3 regions of the Rahnella sp. 1L-D-7-B-C2 genome follow, and region 3 is predicted to be linked to each of the others. Evidence: predicted binding sites of a transcription regulator. Region 3 holds the regulator's gene; each other region holds the start of a gene.
What was found. Region 3 encodes ArgR, which controls arginine synthesis, uptake and breakdown. Its sites were predicted from a motif close to ANTGAATAAAAATACANT; they were not measured.
Positions count from the first base shown of each region.

Region 1: a site for ArgR is predicted at 1,868-1,885, ahead of argF (ornithine carbamoyltransferase). Genes of this name have one in related genera too.
Region 2: a site for ArgR is predicted at 3,104-3,121, ahead of argC (N-acetyl-gamma-glutamyl-phosphate reductase). Genes of this name have one in related genera too.

Region 1 covers NZ_JBXAVQ010000010.1:31,155-36,638, forward strand. The annotation lists gene ssp4 (Ssp4 family T6SS effector) at 1-575, shown strand, start outside; gene AC0Z7K_RS16245 (hypothetical protein) at 572-1,204, shown strand; gene rraB (ribonuclease E inhibitor RraB) at 1,320-1,745, opposite strand; gene argF (ornithine carbamoyltransferase) at 1,917-2,924, shown strand; gene AC0Z7K_RS16260 (sugar phosphorylase) at 3,098-4,870, shown strand; gene AC0Z7K_RS16265 (NanQ anomerase/TabA/YiaL family protein) at 4,881-5,351, opposite strand.
Region 2 covers NZ_JBXAVQ010000018.1:17,980-23,463, forward strand. The annotation lists gene argH (argininosuccinate lyase) at 1-962, opposite strand, end outside; gene argB (acetylglutamate kinase) at 1,035-1,808, opposite strand; gene argC (N-acetyl-gamma-glutamyl-phosphate reductase) at 1,940-2,944, opposite strand; gene argE (acetylornithine deacetylase) at 3,168-4,319, shown strand; gene ppc (phosphoenolpyruvate carboxylase) at 4,621-5,484, shown strand, end outside.
Region 3 covers NZ_JBXAVQ010000006.1:84,524-90,007, reverse strand. The annotation lists gene ispB (octaprenyl diphosphate synthase) at 1-796, shown strand, start outside; gene AC0Z7K_RS12195 (DNA-binding protein) at 849-1,208, opposite strand; gene AC0Z7K_RS12190 (helix-turn-helix domain-containing protein) at 1,897-2,169, shown strand; gene mdh (malate dehydrogenase) at 2,230-3,168, opposite strand; gene argR (transcriptional regulator ArgR) at 3,632-4,102, shown strand; gene yhcN (peroxide/acid stress response protein YhcN) at 4,583-4,846, shown strand; gene yhcN (peroxide/acid stress response protein YhcN) at 5,039-5,302, shown strand.

The sequences.
Region 1 (5,484 bases), on a different contig from region 3:
TACCTTTTACGGCGGGAGCAAGTACTGCAATGGTAGCTATAGCAATTGGAGGCACTGCAGCCACCGCAACGCAATGTGTTTTGGGCTTATACAGAATTTACGACATTAATACAAATGCTGGTGAAAACACCACCTGGCTGGATTCTCAGAAATGGTATCTTGCAACAACCAGTTTATTGGATGTCATATCTATTGCATCCGCTGGTGCAGCATTGAAGGATGTAATCATTACCTATCGAACAATGAGAGCAGCATCCTCACTCAAGGCCAGTCATTGGCTAAAAACTCTTCCTAGGCAGGATCGCGCCAGAATTACTGAACAAATAATGCGAACACAAAACCCTGGGATATCCAATAAACTAATTAAAGCTTTTATATTAAGTGGAAGGTATCCAAAACGTTTTCCCAGTGAAGGTTTACAAAAGTCACTACAAGTTCAATTATTGAATAGCTTAAATAGCACGACTGCTCTATCAGGCAGTGCGATCGGAGGAGTCATTAATTCCTCTGAAAGCTTCTTAGATACCGGAGAGTATATTGTGGGAATGCTACAAACCCTCGAGGTTTCAGAATGAAAAAAATCATAGGCTCCTCTTTTTTTGACTTGATGAAATATGGAGAAGAAATTTATTCTGATATTAAAAGAAATGACATCGTATCATTGGAAAGAAAGGTTGAAACAAAATCAAATAATTATGTAACAGTATTATTTTTTCAAAGAAATTTCATGATACTTTCTGCTGCGTTATTTTCAATGATGATTTCCTGGATTTTCATTGCGTTTACCATAATTCAAATTGCAAATATAAAAAACGCACCTGCAATACATTTCTCAATGTACATAGCACTTACCATGCCGTATATATTTATTTATATAGGGTCTGTGTTTTTGCTTGCCAGAGGAATACCGTTGGGGTTGAGGGTTATATACTTATCTTTTATATTCATTGTAATAATGGCCTGTATTTTTTCAATCTATTACTCATATAAATTATTTTCTAATAAATTCATTGACACTATAGATATGATCCATGTTTTGCTAATGATTTTACCTCTATTCCTAACACGTTTCATTCTCAATACTGAACTTATTAGAACAGCAATAGTATGGACTATCAATGAACGAGCCCGAAAAGCATACTTAAAACTCTTCCTACTAAACTATCAAAGCCCTCGTAAAAAGAAAAAGTTGAGGGTGGGATAATATCTAAAATTGTCATACCCTAAATTATATTTTAACTGAAACCCTATTAATGCCAGTTCTGCTCACATAAAAAAGGCTGCTAAATTCAGCAGCCTTTTTTCAGATTACGGAAGAATCAATGACGCTTTCCGTCATCGTCTTCATCGATGAAATCTTCATCTTCGCCTTCTTCACCTTCTTCGTCGTCATCGCCTTCGAAGTAAGTGCCCCAGCCGTCGTAGTTTACGCCGTTGGTTTCAGCCAAATTCATCAGTTGCTCAACCTGGGCGTCGATAAGTTCTGCATTCAGCGCGACTTCACTGATCACGTCACAGCACATCATGACGGTACCATCTTCCGCTTCCAGCTCTTCCGGATCGGAGACTTCGTAACCCAGTTTGAACGCTTCTACGACCGCTTTCTCCAGCACTTCGAACTTCTCTGAAGATAAGTGGTGTTCGATGGTGTAAAGCGCGTCAGGATCACTGCCATCATCCAGCAGTTCTTCGATGATTAAGCGAGTTTCTTCACGTTGTTCTTCCAGCAATTCACGGTTTGCCATTTCTCTGTCCTCAATCAATTTGACGTTTGTAGGCTATTTTCACACACCGCAGAGCCAGCCTCCACTATAAACAACGACAAAGTTTTTACTTCAGGGTTGTAATTGCATATTCATCCAGATAAATTGAATTTTAATTCAATCCGAAATGCTTACGCGCTATGGAGCGACATCATGAGTTTGTTGAGTAAACGTCATTTTCTCAGGTTACTGGATTTTACCCCGTCAGAGATTTCGTCCCTGCTGAAACTCTCCGCTGAACTAAAAGCAGCAAAGAAAAACGGCACCGAAAAAGCCCGCCTGCAAGGCAAAAACATCGCGCTCATCTTCGAAAAAGACTCAACCCGCACCCGATGCTCTTTCGAAGTTGCCGCATACGATCAGGGGGCGAAAGTCACTTATCTCGGCCCAAGCGGCAGCCAGATCGGTCACAAAGAATCGATGAAAGATACCGCCCGCGTGCTTGGCAGAATGTATGACGGTATTCAGTATCGCGGTTTTGGTCAGGATAAGGTCGAAACGTTGGCGGAATACGCGGGCGTGCCGGTCTGGAATGGCTTAACCAACGAATTCCACCCGACGCAGCTGCTGGCCGACCTGCTGACGATGCAGGAACATCTGCCCAATCAGCCGCTGAAAGGGATGCGTCTCGCGTATCTGGGCGACACCCGTAACAATATGGGTAACTCGCTGCTGGAAGCTGCGGCGCTGTGCGGGCTGGATTTACGCCTTGTCGCACCGTCGGTTTGCTGGCCGGATGCTGAACTGGTCGCGACCTGCCAACATCTCGCCACCGAAAACGGTGGCAAGATCACCCTGACCGAGGATATCGCAGCCGGTGTGAAAGATGCGGATTTCCTTTATACCGACGTCTGGGTGTCGATGGGCGAGCCGAAAGAAGCCTGGAAGGAACGCATCACCCTGCTGCGCCCTTATCAGGTCAACAGCGCGATGCTGGCGCTGACCGGCAACCCGAACGTCAAGTTCCTGCACTGCCTGCCGGCTTTCCATGATGATCAAACGTCGCTCGGCAAACAGATGGCACAAGAGTATGGCCTGCACGGCGGTATGGAAGTGACGGATGAGGTGTTTGAATCGGCGCACAGCGTGGTGTTTGATCAGGCTGAGAACCGTCTTCACACCATCAAAGCCGTGATGGTCGCGACCCTCGGCACGGAATAATTTATTCCGGCATCATTCGCGCTTTTCCCGGATGATGCCGCATTTTTCCACCAGAATCCTCTGCTATCTCCCCTTTTGGCCATCACACCCCTTCATTTTCAACTAACCTTTTTACAGCGCGTTGGTTTTATAACTCCATCAGAAAAACACAAACGCAGTAAGAAGGAACCGATATGAGCTCAGTTAATCTTGAGTATGTCCTGCGGCTGGAAAGCCTGTTAAGCAGGATTTACCCCAGGGAACACATCGCCGATCTGCTGAAAAAAATCCTGCATCTCGCCGACAAATGGAATTACGGCAGACATCGCACCACGCACTGGGTTGATGGCACCAATATTTATCTGATCACCTACGGCGACAATCTACGCCACGGTGAACAACCGCCACTGGCGACGCTCAATCATTTTGCCAATACTTATCTGCGTGAAATCATCAGTGACATTCATATCTTGCCTATGTATCCGTACAGTTCGGATGACGGCTTTAGCGTGATCGACTATCGGCGGATCGACGAAAATCTCGGCGGTTGGTCCGATATTCACCATCTTTCTGAAAATTTTAATCTGATGTTTGACTGCGTGATCAACCACATCTCGCGCTCGAGCGACTGGATGAAAGGTTATCTGCACGACGATCCGTACTACCAAAATTACTTTATTGCCTCCAACCCCGAGCTCGATTACAGCCGCGTCGTTCGCCCCCGCGCCTCGCCGCTGCTGACGCCGTTTATCAAAACCGACGGCACCGAGCTGTATCTGTGGACAACGTTCAGCGAAGACCAGGTGGATATCAATTTTAAAAATCCACAGGTACTGCTGGAAAGCATCGACGTGCTGCTGCAATACGCGGCCAGCGGCGGGCAATCGATCCGCCTTGATGCGATTGGTTATATCTGGAAGGAAGTGGGCACGTCGTGCATTCACATGCCGCAGGCGCACAACATCATCAAAGTGTGGCGCGCCATTCTGGATGAAGTGATCCCCGGCACGCGGCTGATTACCGAAACCAATGTGCCGCATCACGAAAATATCAGCTATTTCGGTGAAGGCGATGAAGCGCACATGGTGTATCAGTTCCCGTTGCCGCCACTGACGTTGCACGCCTTTTTGCGCGAAGACACCACCACGCTGACGAAGTGGGCGCAGAGCCTGAATGCCGAAGCCCGTTACCCGGATACCACCTATTTTAACTTCCTCGCCAGCCACGACGGCATCGGGTTGCGCCCGACGGAAACTTTCCTGAGCGATGAAGAACGCAAATACATGGCGCAGGAAACGCTGCGCAAAGAAGGCCGCGTCTCTTACAAAGACAACGGTGACGGCACTCATTCGCCATACGAGCTGAATATCAATTACCTGAGCGCACTGACCGAGCCGGAAGATGACGTCGCGATGAAAGCGCGCAAGTTTCTGGCAGCGCAGGCGCTGCTGCTGTCGTTCATCGGCGTGCCGGCGATTTATATTCACAGCCTGCTGGGCAGCGAAAACGATCTCGAGGGAATGCACCAGTCGGGCATCAACCGGCGCATCAACCGTAAAAAGCTGGATCTGGATAAACTGGAAGCCGAGCTGGAGAAAAAAGAGGGACTGCGCGCCCGCGTGTTCAACGGATTGCAGGACCTGATTAAGCACCGGCGCGCCCATCCTGCATTTTCACCGCAGGCCGGTCAGCGGGTGTTTGATCTGGGAAAATCGCTGTTTGCGATGGAGCGTTATGATCCCAAAACCGAGGATCGCATCACCTGCGTGTTTAATATCAGCAGCCATTCACAGGTGCTGAAACTGGCAGTGGAAGGCAAGGATCTTATCAGTGGAAACGCGTTTACCGGCCAGACACGACTCCAGCCATGGCAAGTGGTGTGGATCAAGCACAAACTGAAAGCGCCAGAACGCCTTGGCAGGCTGCGTCGCTGGCGTATGAAGCTGTTTAAGCGAAGTAAGCGCTAACTTTAAAAACTTAAACGGGTAACACGCTGACGTCCATTTTGACCACGGCTTTGCGCACGTTGGCCGGTTCGCCGACGGCGCACAGCGGTTTGTGGACTTCGCCCGGATAGAACACCACGAAGTCACCGGCCTGCATGATCATGGTTTTTTCCTGTTCGCCGGCGGCGAGAAACGCGATGTCTTTATCAGCCAGCCAGTCAGTATCGACATCACCCGCCGGTAAGTTGCTGAACGTCATCCCTTCGGTGCCATTGAGAACAATCTGGATATCCAGATATCGCGCATGGAACTCGGCGCGGCGTTCTGCCTGAGGCGCAGTGGAATCATTGGAAATCAGCACAAAGACGTCGTCACCGCAGATGTCGTGTTTACCCAGCGGAGTGTCGGCGGTGATGCGCTGTTTAACGAACTCGATGGCTTCGCGCAGTGCGGCGGGCAGATACGGCACTAGGTGCAGTTGATGAATATTACCAGTGATCATGAGTTTCCCTTTGTTAAAGAAAAAATGAAATGATGTTTCAATGTCAACTTATGATAAAGCACCGCGACCGTCCGCCACTTGATCCAGTTAACAGTTTTCACTTGTGAGCAGACACGCAGCCAACCGTTTGCCT
Region 2 (5,484 bases), on a different contig from region 3:
ATGTCTTTGTTGTAGGCCAGCGGCAGGCCTTTCATGGTCATCATCATGCCGGTCAGTGCGCCCTGTACGCGGCCACATTTGCCACGAATAAGCTCCAGCGCATCCGGGTTTTTCTTCTGCGGCATCAGTGAAGAGCCTGAAGTCACGCGGTCAGACAGATCGATAAACGCCGCTTCACCGGTGTTGAAGAAGATCAGATCTTCGGCGAAACGCGAAAGGTGAACCATGCTGATGGCCGCGTTGGACAGTAACTCCAGCACGTGGTCACGGTCTGACACGCTGTCGAGGCTGTTACGGGTTGCAGAAGCGAAACCTAACCAGCCGGCCAGCTGTTCACGATCCATCGGATACGCCGTACCGGCCAGTGCGCCACAACCCAGCGGGCTGACGTCCAGACGGGTCAGCGTATCTTTCAGGCGGCTTTCGTCACGCGCCAGCATTTCCACATACGCCAGACACCAGTGCGCGAAAGTCACCGGCTGGGCACGTTGCAGATGGGTATAACCCGGCATTACGGCATCCTGATTGGCTTCTGCAGTCGCGACCAGCGCCTGTTGCAGATGATGCAGTGCGCCGCCGAGTTCAATCACCTGCGCTTTGCACCACAGCTTGAGGTCAGTCGCGACCTGATCGTTACGGCTGCGGCCAGTGTGCAGTTTTTTGCCGAGGTTACCGACTTTGTCGATCAGTTTGCCTTCGACCCAGCTGTGAATATCTTCTGCATCACTGGCTAAAATAGCGCGGGGATTCGCACGGACTTCTTCGAGCAGGACGTTCAGCGCGCCTTCGAGCTCAATCTGCTCGTCAGCCGTCAGTACGTTAACGGTGACCAGCGCTTTCGACCACGCCACCGAACCGACGATATCTTGCTCTGCCAGCCGGTAATCGAAACGCAGTGAGTCATTGAGTTCTTTAAACCGCTGATCCGCCGCCTGAGTAAAACGTCCGCCCCAAAGTGCCATGTTCCCGCTCCTGAAATTTTTATGCAAAAGGGCGCACTACGCTGCGCCCTAGAAAGTGTCTGCCGAAAGGTGTTACGCCAGAATACGTGTTCCGATTGCGACGCCGTTAAACAGTGCCGGTAATTGCTCGGCGTGACGCCAGCTGGCGATATCCACCGGACGTCCGAGAGTGCGTGCGGCGTCCAGCGCGGCGTGAACTTTGACGATCATGCCGTCGGTAATAATACCCTGGTCGATCAGCTGTTCAGCCCTTTCCGCGCTCATTTGCGGAATGCGCTGACCTTTGCCGTCAAGAATGCCGCTGACGTCGGAGAGCAGAATCAGATCTGCGCCCAGCGTGGCGGCCAGAGCTGTCGCGGCCTGATCGGCGTTGACGTTCATTAAGTCACCGGCTGCCGTGATCCCGATAGAGCTGACGATCGGCAGGTAGCCTGCGCCGGTCAGGGTGTTAATCAGCGCCGGGTTACCCGCTTCGGCTTTGCCGACGTTGCCCAGCTCTTCGCTCAGTTGCGTTACGCTGACTGAGCCACCGTCTGCCAGTGACAGGCCGACCGCGTTGATGTGATTTTTGACGGCCCACGCCAGCAGGGTTTTGTTGGCGCTTCCGGCCAGTGCGCCGGTTATGATGTCAATCTGGTCAGCAGGCGTGACACGCAGGCCAGCTTTCTTAACGACCGGCAGATTCAGCTTTTTCATCAGCTCATCAACCAGGCAGCCGCCACCGTGAACGATCACCAGCGGGCGCTGATATTCCTGACGATAAGCGACGACCGCCATGAACAGGCGCTCAAGCGCTTCTTCATTATCCAGCAACACTCCACCCAATTTGATGACTAACGGATTCATAGCTGTTTGCGCCTCGACCGATTGTTTATGTTAATGAATAACAATATGTTTAATTTAATCTAACATCCCTGCGCATCTGAATAAACGCTCAGGGACGGTTGTTTTCTGTTTGCTGACAATCTGACTGATTATTAAAGTAGTGATTGCGTTTCCGGGAAGCCAAAGCGAATGTTCATACACTGCACCGCCTGCGCCGACGCGCCTTTCAGCACGTTATCTTCCGTCGCCACCACAATCAGATGTTCGCCTTTCACGGCAAAACCGATATCGCAGAACGGCAGCCCGACCACGTCTTTCAGCGCCGGTACACCTTTGGTGTACAGACGCACCAGAGGTTTATCGTGATACGCATTATGAAAGGCTTGCGCCACTTCCTGCTGCGTTACACCCGCTTTCAGACGACAGGTGATGGTCGCCAGAATTCCGCGCGGGAAGTTGCCCAGATGCGGCGTGAAAATCACCGGCACGCCGAGGTGCTCAACGATTTCAGGTTCATGACGATGGCTGAACAGTTTGTAAGGTTGCAGGCTGACTTCGCAGAAGCTGTTGCCCAGCGTGGCTTTACGCCCTGCGCCGCTGACGCCGCTGGTGGCATTGATCACCGGCCACTGGCTGTCATTAAGCAAACCGCTTTCGATAAGCGGTTTGAGCGCCAGCTGCGACGCGGTCGGATAGCAGCCCGGCACGGCGATGAGCTGCGCCTCTTTCAGTTTGTCCGCCTGCCATTCGGCGAGGCCGTACACGGCTTTATCCAGCAGCTCGAGGTGCTGGTGCTCGAAACCGTAGAATTCGGTATAAAACTCAGGTTTTTTGACGCGGAAGGCACCGGACAGGTCAAACACCACGCATCCCGCCGCCAGAAACTGCGGAGCTAAATCGTGGCTGACTTCATGCGCGGTCGCCAGAAACACGACATCGACGCCTTTTGCAGCTTCGGCAACATCCGTCAGCGGCAAAACAGGCAAATCGACAATACCTTTTAATTGAGGATGCAAATCAGAAAGCAATTTTCCTGCATCTGCACTTTGCGCTGAAACCGTTAAACCGGTTATGTTCATATGTGGGTGGCGATTCAGGTAGGCAGCGAGTTCAGCTCCGGCATAACCTGTGGCACCAACAATCAGCGTATTCAACATAGGATCTGTTCACCTTCTCAACTTATCTGTATGGCTTTGCGATACAGGGACTTCAACAGGTAACAGGTGGTCACTGCGTTGTACGCCGCTCACCCGCGAGATTCAGCCGTGTCGTTTTACCTTACCGGAATTTTTTCCGGTTTCCTTACGCGCTGGCTTATTGTATTTTTATTCACAATTATTGCATGAATATGAATACTACCCTAACTAAAGGCTGTCAACAGTGAAGATGAAATTACCTCCTTTTATTGAGCTCTATCGGGCGTTAATCGCAACCCCTTCCATCAGCGCCACAGACAGCGCGTTGGACCAGAGCAATGAAACGCTAATCAACTTACTGGCAGGCTGGTTTGGTGATTTAGGTTTTAAAGTCGAAGTGCAGCCAGTGCCGGGAACCCGAAACAAATTCAATATGTTAGCCAGTACCGGTGAAGGTGCGGGCGGTTTACTGCTGGCCGGTCATACTGACACCGTTCCGTTCGACGATGGCCGCTGGACGCGTGATCCTTTCACCCTCACCGAGCACGAAAATAAGCTCTATGGTTTGGGTACTGCCGACATGAAAGGTTTCTTCGCGTTTATCCTCGATTCGCTGCGCGACGTCGATCTGACAAAACTGACTAAACCGCTGTATATTTTGGCGACCGCCGATGAAGAAACCACCATGGCCGGTGCCAGCTATTTTTCTAAAAATGCGAAAATCCGCCCTGACTGCGCGATCATCGGCGAACCAACCTCGCTGAAGCCGGTTCGTGCGCATAAAGGTCATTTATCGAACGCCATTCGCATCACCGGTCAGTCCGGCCACTCAAGCGATCCGTCACGCGGCGTGAACGCCATTGAGCTGATGCACGAGTCGATTACCCATTTAATGACCCTGCGCAATACGTTGAAAACCCGATACAACCACAGTGGTTTCGTGATCCCTTATCCGACCATGAACTTCGGTCATATCAACGGCGGCGATGCGCCAAACCGCATCTGTGCCTGTTGTGAACTGCATATGGATATCCGCCCGCTGCCGGGTCTGACACTGTCCGAAATCAACGGCCTGCTAAACGAAGCGCTGGAGCCAGTGAGTCAACGCTGGCCTGGGCGTATCGTGATTGAAGAGCTGCATCCGCCGATCCCTGGTTATGAATGCCCGCCGGACCATCAACTGGTACAGGTGGTAGAGAAGTTGCTGGGTGTTGAAACGGAAATCGTTAACTACTGCACCGAAGCGCCGTTTATTCAGGAACTGTGCCCGACACTGGTGCTTGGGCCCGGTTCTATCGATCAGGCGCATCAGCCAGATGAATATATTGATACCGCGTTCATTAAACCGACACGCGAGCTGATATCTCAGGTTGTGCATCACTTCTGTTATCACTGATCCTGAATCAGGGTTGATGAAGAAACAATCAGGGCGCTCCGGGGCGCCCTTTGCTACTGTACAAAACGAGTTCGCAAAAGTGGATTAGCCAAACTGATATCGTCGCGGTTGTAATTAAATTTCAGCGACATTGCTAAAAAGACCATTTTTCACGTGAGTGATCGGGGCTTTTTGGGTTAAAACAGGGGCTGCTTTTGAAAAGTAGGGCCAGGTTGGCAGGGTGAACGGGGCAAGAATGCCTGACGGGTGAAAGTTATTTACAGAATATAAAAATTAAACGAGAGAACGGGTCAGAGGTGATATGAACGAACAATATTCCGCAATGCGAAGTAATGTCAGTACGTTAGGTAAACTGCTGGGCGATACGATCAAAGATACGTTGGGAGAACATATCCTCGATCGTGTTGAGCAAATTCGTAAACTGTCGAAATCCTCCCGCGCCGGAAACGAAGCGGATCGTCAGGAATTACTGTCAACGCTGCAAAATCTGTCAAATGATGAACTGCTGCCGGTTGCCCGCGCATTCAGCCAGTTCCTGAATTTAGCCAACGTGGCTGAGCAATATCACAGTATTTCGCCGCACGGCGAGGCGGCCAGCAATCCCGAAGCGCTGGCGTTGTTGTTCGACCGTCTGAAATCCAAAAATCTCTCTGATCAGCAATTACGTGACGCCGTTGAACAGCTTTCCATCGAACTGGTCCTGACCGCGCACCCGACCGAAATCGCCCGTCGCACGCTGATCCATAAACTGGTCGAAGTGAATAACTGCCTCAAGCAGCTCGACCACAACGATTTGGCCGATTACGAACGCAAACAGATTATGCGCCGCCTGCGCCAGTTGATCGCGCAGTCATGGCACACCGATGAAATCCGTAAGAACCGCCCTTCTCCGGTGGATGAAGCCAAATGGGGTTTTGCGGTCGTTGAAAACAGCCTGTGGGAAGGCGTTCCTGCTTTCCTGCGCGAACTCAACGAGCAGCTGGAAACGTCGCTGGATTACAAAATGCCAGTAGAAGCCGTGCCTGTACGCTTCACCTCCTGGATGGGTGGCGACCGCGACGGCAATCCGAATGTGACCGCCGATATTACCCGTCACGTGCTGCTGCTGAGCCGCTGGAAAGCGACCGATCTGTTCCTGCGCGACGTTGCCGTGCTGGTGTCGGAA
Region 3 (5,484 bases):
CTCTTACGAAGGCGACAAGCACATCAAAGTCGCTGCACTGATTGAGTTTATCCATACCGCCACGTTATTGCACGATGACGTTGTCGATGAATCAGATATGCGCCGGGGTAAAGCAACCGCCAACGCCGCTTTTGGTAATGCCGCAAGCGTCCTGGTCGGGGATTTCATCTATACCCGCGCATTCCAGATGATGACAGATCTCGAGTCGTTGCCGGTTCTGGCCCTGATGGCGAAAGCGGTCAATGTGATTGCAGAAGGCGAAGTACAGCAGTTGATTAACTGCAACGATCCTGACATCACCGAAGACAGCTACATGCAGGTTATCTACAGCAAAACAGCGCGTCTGTTCGAAGCTGCCTCTCAGTCTTCTGCCATGCTGGCTGGCGGAACTCAGGAACAGATCCTTGCTTTGCAAGATTACGGCCGTTACCTGGGCACTGCATTCCAGCTGATTGACGACTTGCTCGATTATGATGCTGACGGCGAAACGTTGGGCAAAAATACCGGCGATGACCTTGATGAAGGTAAACCGACATTGCCGCTTTTGCATGCAATGCAGCATGGCGATGAAAAACAGGCGGCCATGATCCGTAATGCTATCGAAGAAGGTAATGGGCGCCATTTACTGGAACCTGTATTAGCAGCCATGCACCAATGGGGCTCCCTGGAATACACCCGTCAGCGGGCCGAAGAAGAAGCTGACAAGGCCATAAAGGCACTTCAATTGTTGCCAGAGTCTGTCTATCGCTCGGCACTTGAAGGCCTGGCGCATCTTTCAGTGAAACGCGACTTCTGATGTTTATCTGTCGTACCTGGCACTTGTCAGGCAGGTACGACAGTTTTCAACGCTAGTTTTCGTCAGGCTTGCGCAACCTGTTTAACACTTCCGAAACGCCTTCTCTCACAATAAACGCGATCATTGTTTCACGTTCTGGTTCTCTCAATTGTTTGTAGCTTTCAATCCAGATTGCCAGAGGATCCTGATGCGAGGTATAGACATACTCCGCAGAATGCTCGTTCATCGCCAGACTAGCGACCGTATTACCGGGCAGACTGTCTATGTGATATTCCACCGCACGCCCTTGTACACCGCGTCTTCTCCTTTTAATCCAGCATAACCTGCGCGCCATTCCATGCACGCCTTGTGTCGAAGTTGGGAGCCCTTCTTTACCGGTTAATTCCTTTGCTGCGAACCACTCTTTTTTCATAACGATCCTTGTCTTTCTTATATAAACCACTAAGAAAGTTTCTGTTATAAATCCATGAGAATAATGCCGATACTTTCCTGAAACCTCCGGCGTCTATTTTAAAGATGACTTTAACGCCGAGTTTTAAGGAAAACCTCTACTTAACGGAAAGAAGATATTCAATTTTTCGAAATGAGTCTACTGCTGAGTCAAAAAGTTTCCATGAATTTTCTTTATCAAAAAATGAATGAACAGCGTAATACTCTCTTTTTAGAAACAAACGAAATGAAGTCAAAAAAAAAGGGCACGCAAAACAATAAACTCACAAAAAAACAACATGTTGAATTATTAATGTTTAAAATTAAACAGATTTTCTTTATAAAAACATAGTAAATTATTTATTAATAAACTCCATCCATTGTGGTAATGGATGATAAAGATCAAAAAACGCACAATAGAATAACTTATCCAATTTACGTGATTTCAAACTTGCACGTAATACATCATAAAAACAGACACCAATCACAAAAAGCAATACGAATTTACTTGTTTGTTTTAATCAGAATAAGAAGGTATTTTCTAAATGAAAGCAATGCTGGTTTTTCGGAAACATTGATTTGAATGAGTGAATCTGGGAAAAACAACCGTAGAATATATATTTAAACAAAATACATTCGAAAACTATATTTGAACAAATAAGGAAGCCATCATGAATACAAGGAACGAAGACTGGCATCAGGCCGATATCATTGCCGCACTAAGAAAGAAAGGAACCACGCTGGCGGCGGTATCTCGCTCGGCAGGCTTAAGTTCTTCAACCTTATCAAACGCGCTATCACGGCCGTGGCCAAAAGGGGAACTACTCATTGCAAGTGCGCTTGGACTCCATCCTTCAATTATCTGGCCAAGCCGCTATTTTGACGCCAAGACCTTTAAAATCATCGAACGTCGTTGTCGTACACCTAATGCTTCTCGTGACTAAATCACGTCGGGTATAATGTAAAAACCGCCGGGTTACACCGGCGGTTTTAAAGATGAAGCATCAGTTATTGATAAACTGTTCACCGAGCTCAATATCTTTTCGCAGGATATCCAGCATGGATTCAAGCGATTGTTGTTCAAACGCGCTCAGTTTGCCGACATCCAGCAGCTCAGCAATCCCGTTCTTGCCCAGCAAAACAGGCTGCGCGAAGAAACGGGTATGTTCACCCTTCCCTTCGACATACGCACATTCCACTACGTTACTTTCACCCTGCATGGCACGCAGCAATGAAAGTCCGAAACGCGCAGCGGCCTGCCCCATCGACAGCGTTGCAGATCCGCCTCCGGCTTTTGCTTCGACAACTTCGGTACCTGCATTCTGAATGCGCTTGGTGAGAGAGATGATTTCTTCATCGCTGAACGTTACACCAGGAACCTGAGAAAGCAGTGGAAGGATCGTCACACCGGAGTGTCCGCCGATCACCGGCACTTCAATCTCATCTGGCTGTTTGCCTTTCAGTTGTGCAACGAAAGTGTTGGAACGGATAGCATCGAGTGTCGTAATTCCAAAGAGTTTGTTTTTATCGTACACACCGGCACTTTTCAGCACTTCCGCCGCAATGGCGACTGTGGTGTTGACCGGATTGGTAATAATACCGATACAGGCTTTCGGGCAGGTTTTCGCGACCTGTTGGACAAGATTACGAACGATACCGGCATTAACATTGAACAGATCGGAACGATCCATACCTGGTTTTCGCGCCACACCTGCTGAAATCAGAACAATATCCGCACCTTCCAGCGCTGGCGTGGCATCTTCGCCACAGAAACCTTTGATTTTAACCGCGGTTGGAATGTGACTGAGATCGACAGCAACGCCCGGCGTCACCGGTGCGATATCATATAATGAGAGTTCGGAACCGGAAGGTAGCTGGGTCTTAAGCAGAAGTGCGAGGGCCTGACCGATACCGCCCGCAGCACCGAGAACTGCAACTTTCATCCTATACTCCTTTTTTATCATTAACTTATAAGTGTCGTGGAATTATTTTGGTTGTGACCTTAATCACTTACGCTGTTAAAAACAATCGCTCACCTGCAGAGAATCTGAGATGGGTCGTTTAGAAAGTAAAAAAATACTTTGAAACGGCCTTTATCCGGTCTTTTGTGACTTTTTATCGGAAAGCTTCCCTTAAAAGTAGCACCCCAAAACCTGTCAGGTTAATAAATGGTTAAATTTGGTTCATTGTGTGAGCTGAATCGAAGTCATCATGCCCACTCATTGAGTCGAAAAGCACTTCTGCAATGCACAATTTTGGCATATTCATGAAAAAACCTCTGATGCGACATCCGTCACATTCCTTGCACAGTGGTGAATCAGCGATTTACCTCCGGAAGGCATGTTGCATAAAAATGCAATTATCTGCATAATCAGCTTAACGATGATCAAGAGACCAGGGTGCAAAATGCGTAATCCTGCCAAACAGGAAGATTTAATCAAAGCCTTCAAAGCATTGTTGAAGGAAGAGAAATTCAGCTCTCAGGGCGAAATTGTCGTCGCACTCCAGGAGGAGGGGTTCGAAAACATCAATCAGTCCAAAGTCTCACGGATGTTGACCAAATTCGGCGCGGTGCGTACACGCAACGCAAAAATGGAAATGGTGTACTGCCTGCCCGCCGAGATAGGTGTGCCCACCACCACCAGCCCGCTGAAGAATCTGGTGCTGGATATTGACTATAATGAAGCCGTAGTGGTTATCCGCACCAGTCCCGGTGCTGCACAGCTGATCGCGCGTTTACTTGATTCGCTGGGTAAATCAGAAGGCATTCTCGGCACTATCGCGGGTGATGACACCATTTTCACCACCCCGGCACGCGGATTTAGCGTGAAACAACTCCACGACGCCATTCTGAGTTTGTTTGAACAAGAGCTGTAAGCCGCTGTTATAATACAAGGCCGCGCGCTCCCATTCTGTGCCGGGGGTCAGAAGAACAGAATTTCTGACCTCAGGCCAGTCGCTTTACCCTTCTTTTATATTGGTTAAATCTCACATCCTTGCAAAAACCTCCCTTTCCTGGCAAATCGCGACATCCCTTATCAGCCCTATTCTGTTAACTCTCGTCACAACACGCCCATTTCGGTCACATAAATATTTCAATGATGCGATTCACCGCAAAAATAAGCACAGATAATCAAATTGGCTCAATTCGTTGATTTTGCGAAAAAAGAACACCAAAAGAACGTTTTATAGGCGTTTTTTATAATTTTTCGTTATTAAAAACACCAATAGCGCACACATAACCACTCAAATAACTATTAGCAAACTATTAATATTTGTAGTGACTAGATGTATACTCATTTCCGTGGTGTAACACACCAGTTGTTGGAACACATAATAAATTCGACGAGGTCAATCATGAACGTTAAAACTACAATCGCAACTTTAAGCATTCTCTCTGCTCTGTCATTTGGTGCTTTTGCAGCACAACCTGTTACTCAGGTTCAAGCGTCAAATCTGCAGGCAAAAGGGATGATCAGCGTCAGCGGCGTAGCCGGTGCACCTTCTGATATCCGTCAGGCCCTGTCTGACAAAGCCGATGCAAAAGGTGCTAAAGCTTTCCGTGTTATTGAAGTGCGTCAGGAAGGTAACTACCACGCAACCGCAGAAATCTACCAGTAAATCACCCGGTAGACACAGCGAAGGGGCCTGAACGAATCAGGCCCGTGTATCAGACGGATTTATCACTGCCAGCTTTACGTTCCCGAACGCTCACCGCGCCCGAACCACAGTAAAACAGCCCTGATAGATCTACATTTGAAGCGACGTTGTTCTCTCAGATTGCATCAACGTCAGTAAAATCAGGAAATTATCATGAAAATCATTACTACTCTCGCCGCGCTTAGTCTTTTATCCGCTATTTCTTTCGGCGCATCTGCCGCACAACTGGTCACTAACCAGCAAGCTGAAAACCTGCAATCTATGGGTGTGATCAGCGTCAGCGGTGTAGACGGTGTGCCAACCGATATCCGCCAGCAGCTGTCTGATAAAGCCGATGCTAAAGGCGCAAAATCTTATCGTGTGATTGAAGCCCATAACGAAGGTGCTTATCACGCGACAGCAGAAATCTACCAGTAAGATTTCTCAGTATTACCCTGAACAAAAGCCACTGTTTGAGTATTTTTTGAATTAGCGTTACGGGTTCAACAGCCACAGATCGTCGAAACGACGCTGTTGAGGCTGGAAGAGAGCTGACACTGCCACTGCCGCGCTCTCTAACTAACGATACCCTCGTCGTCCTGTCCGACGACACCCTTTGG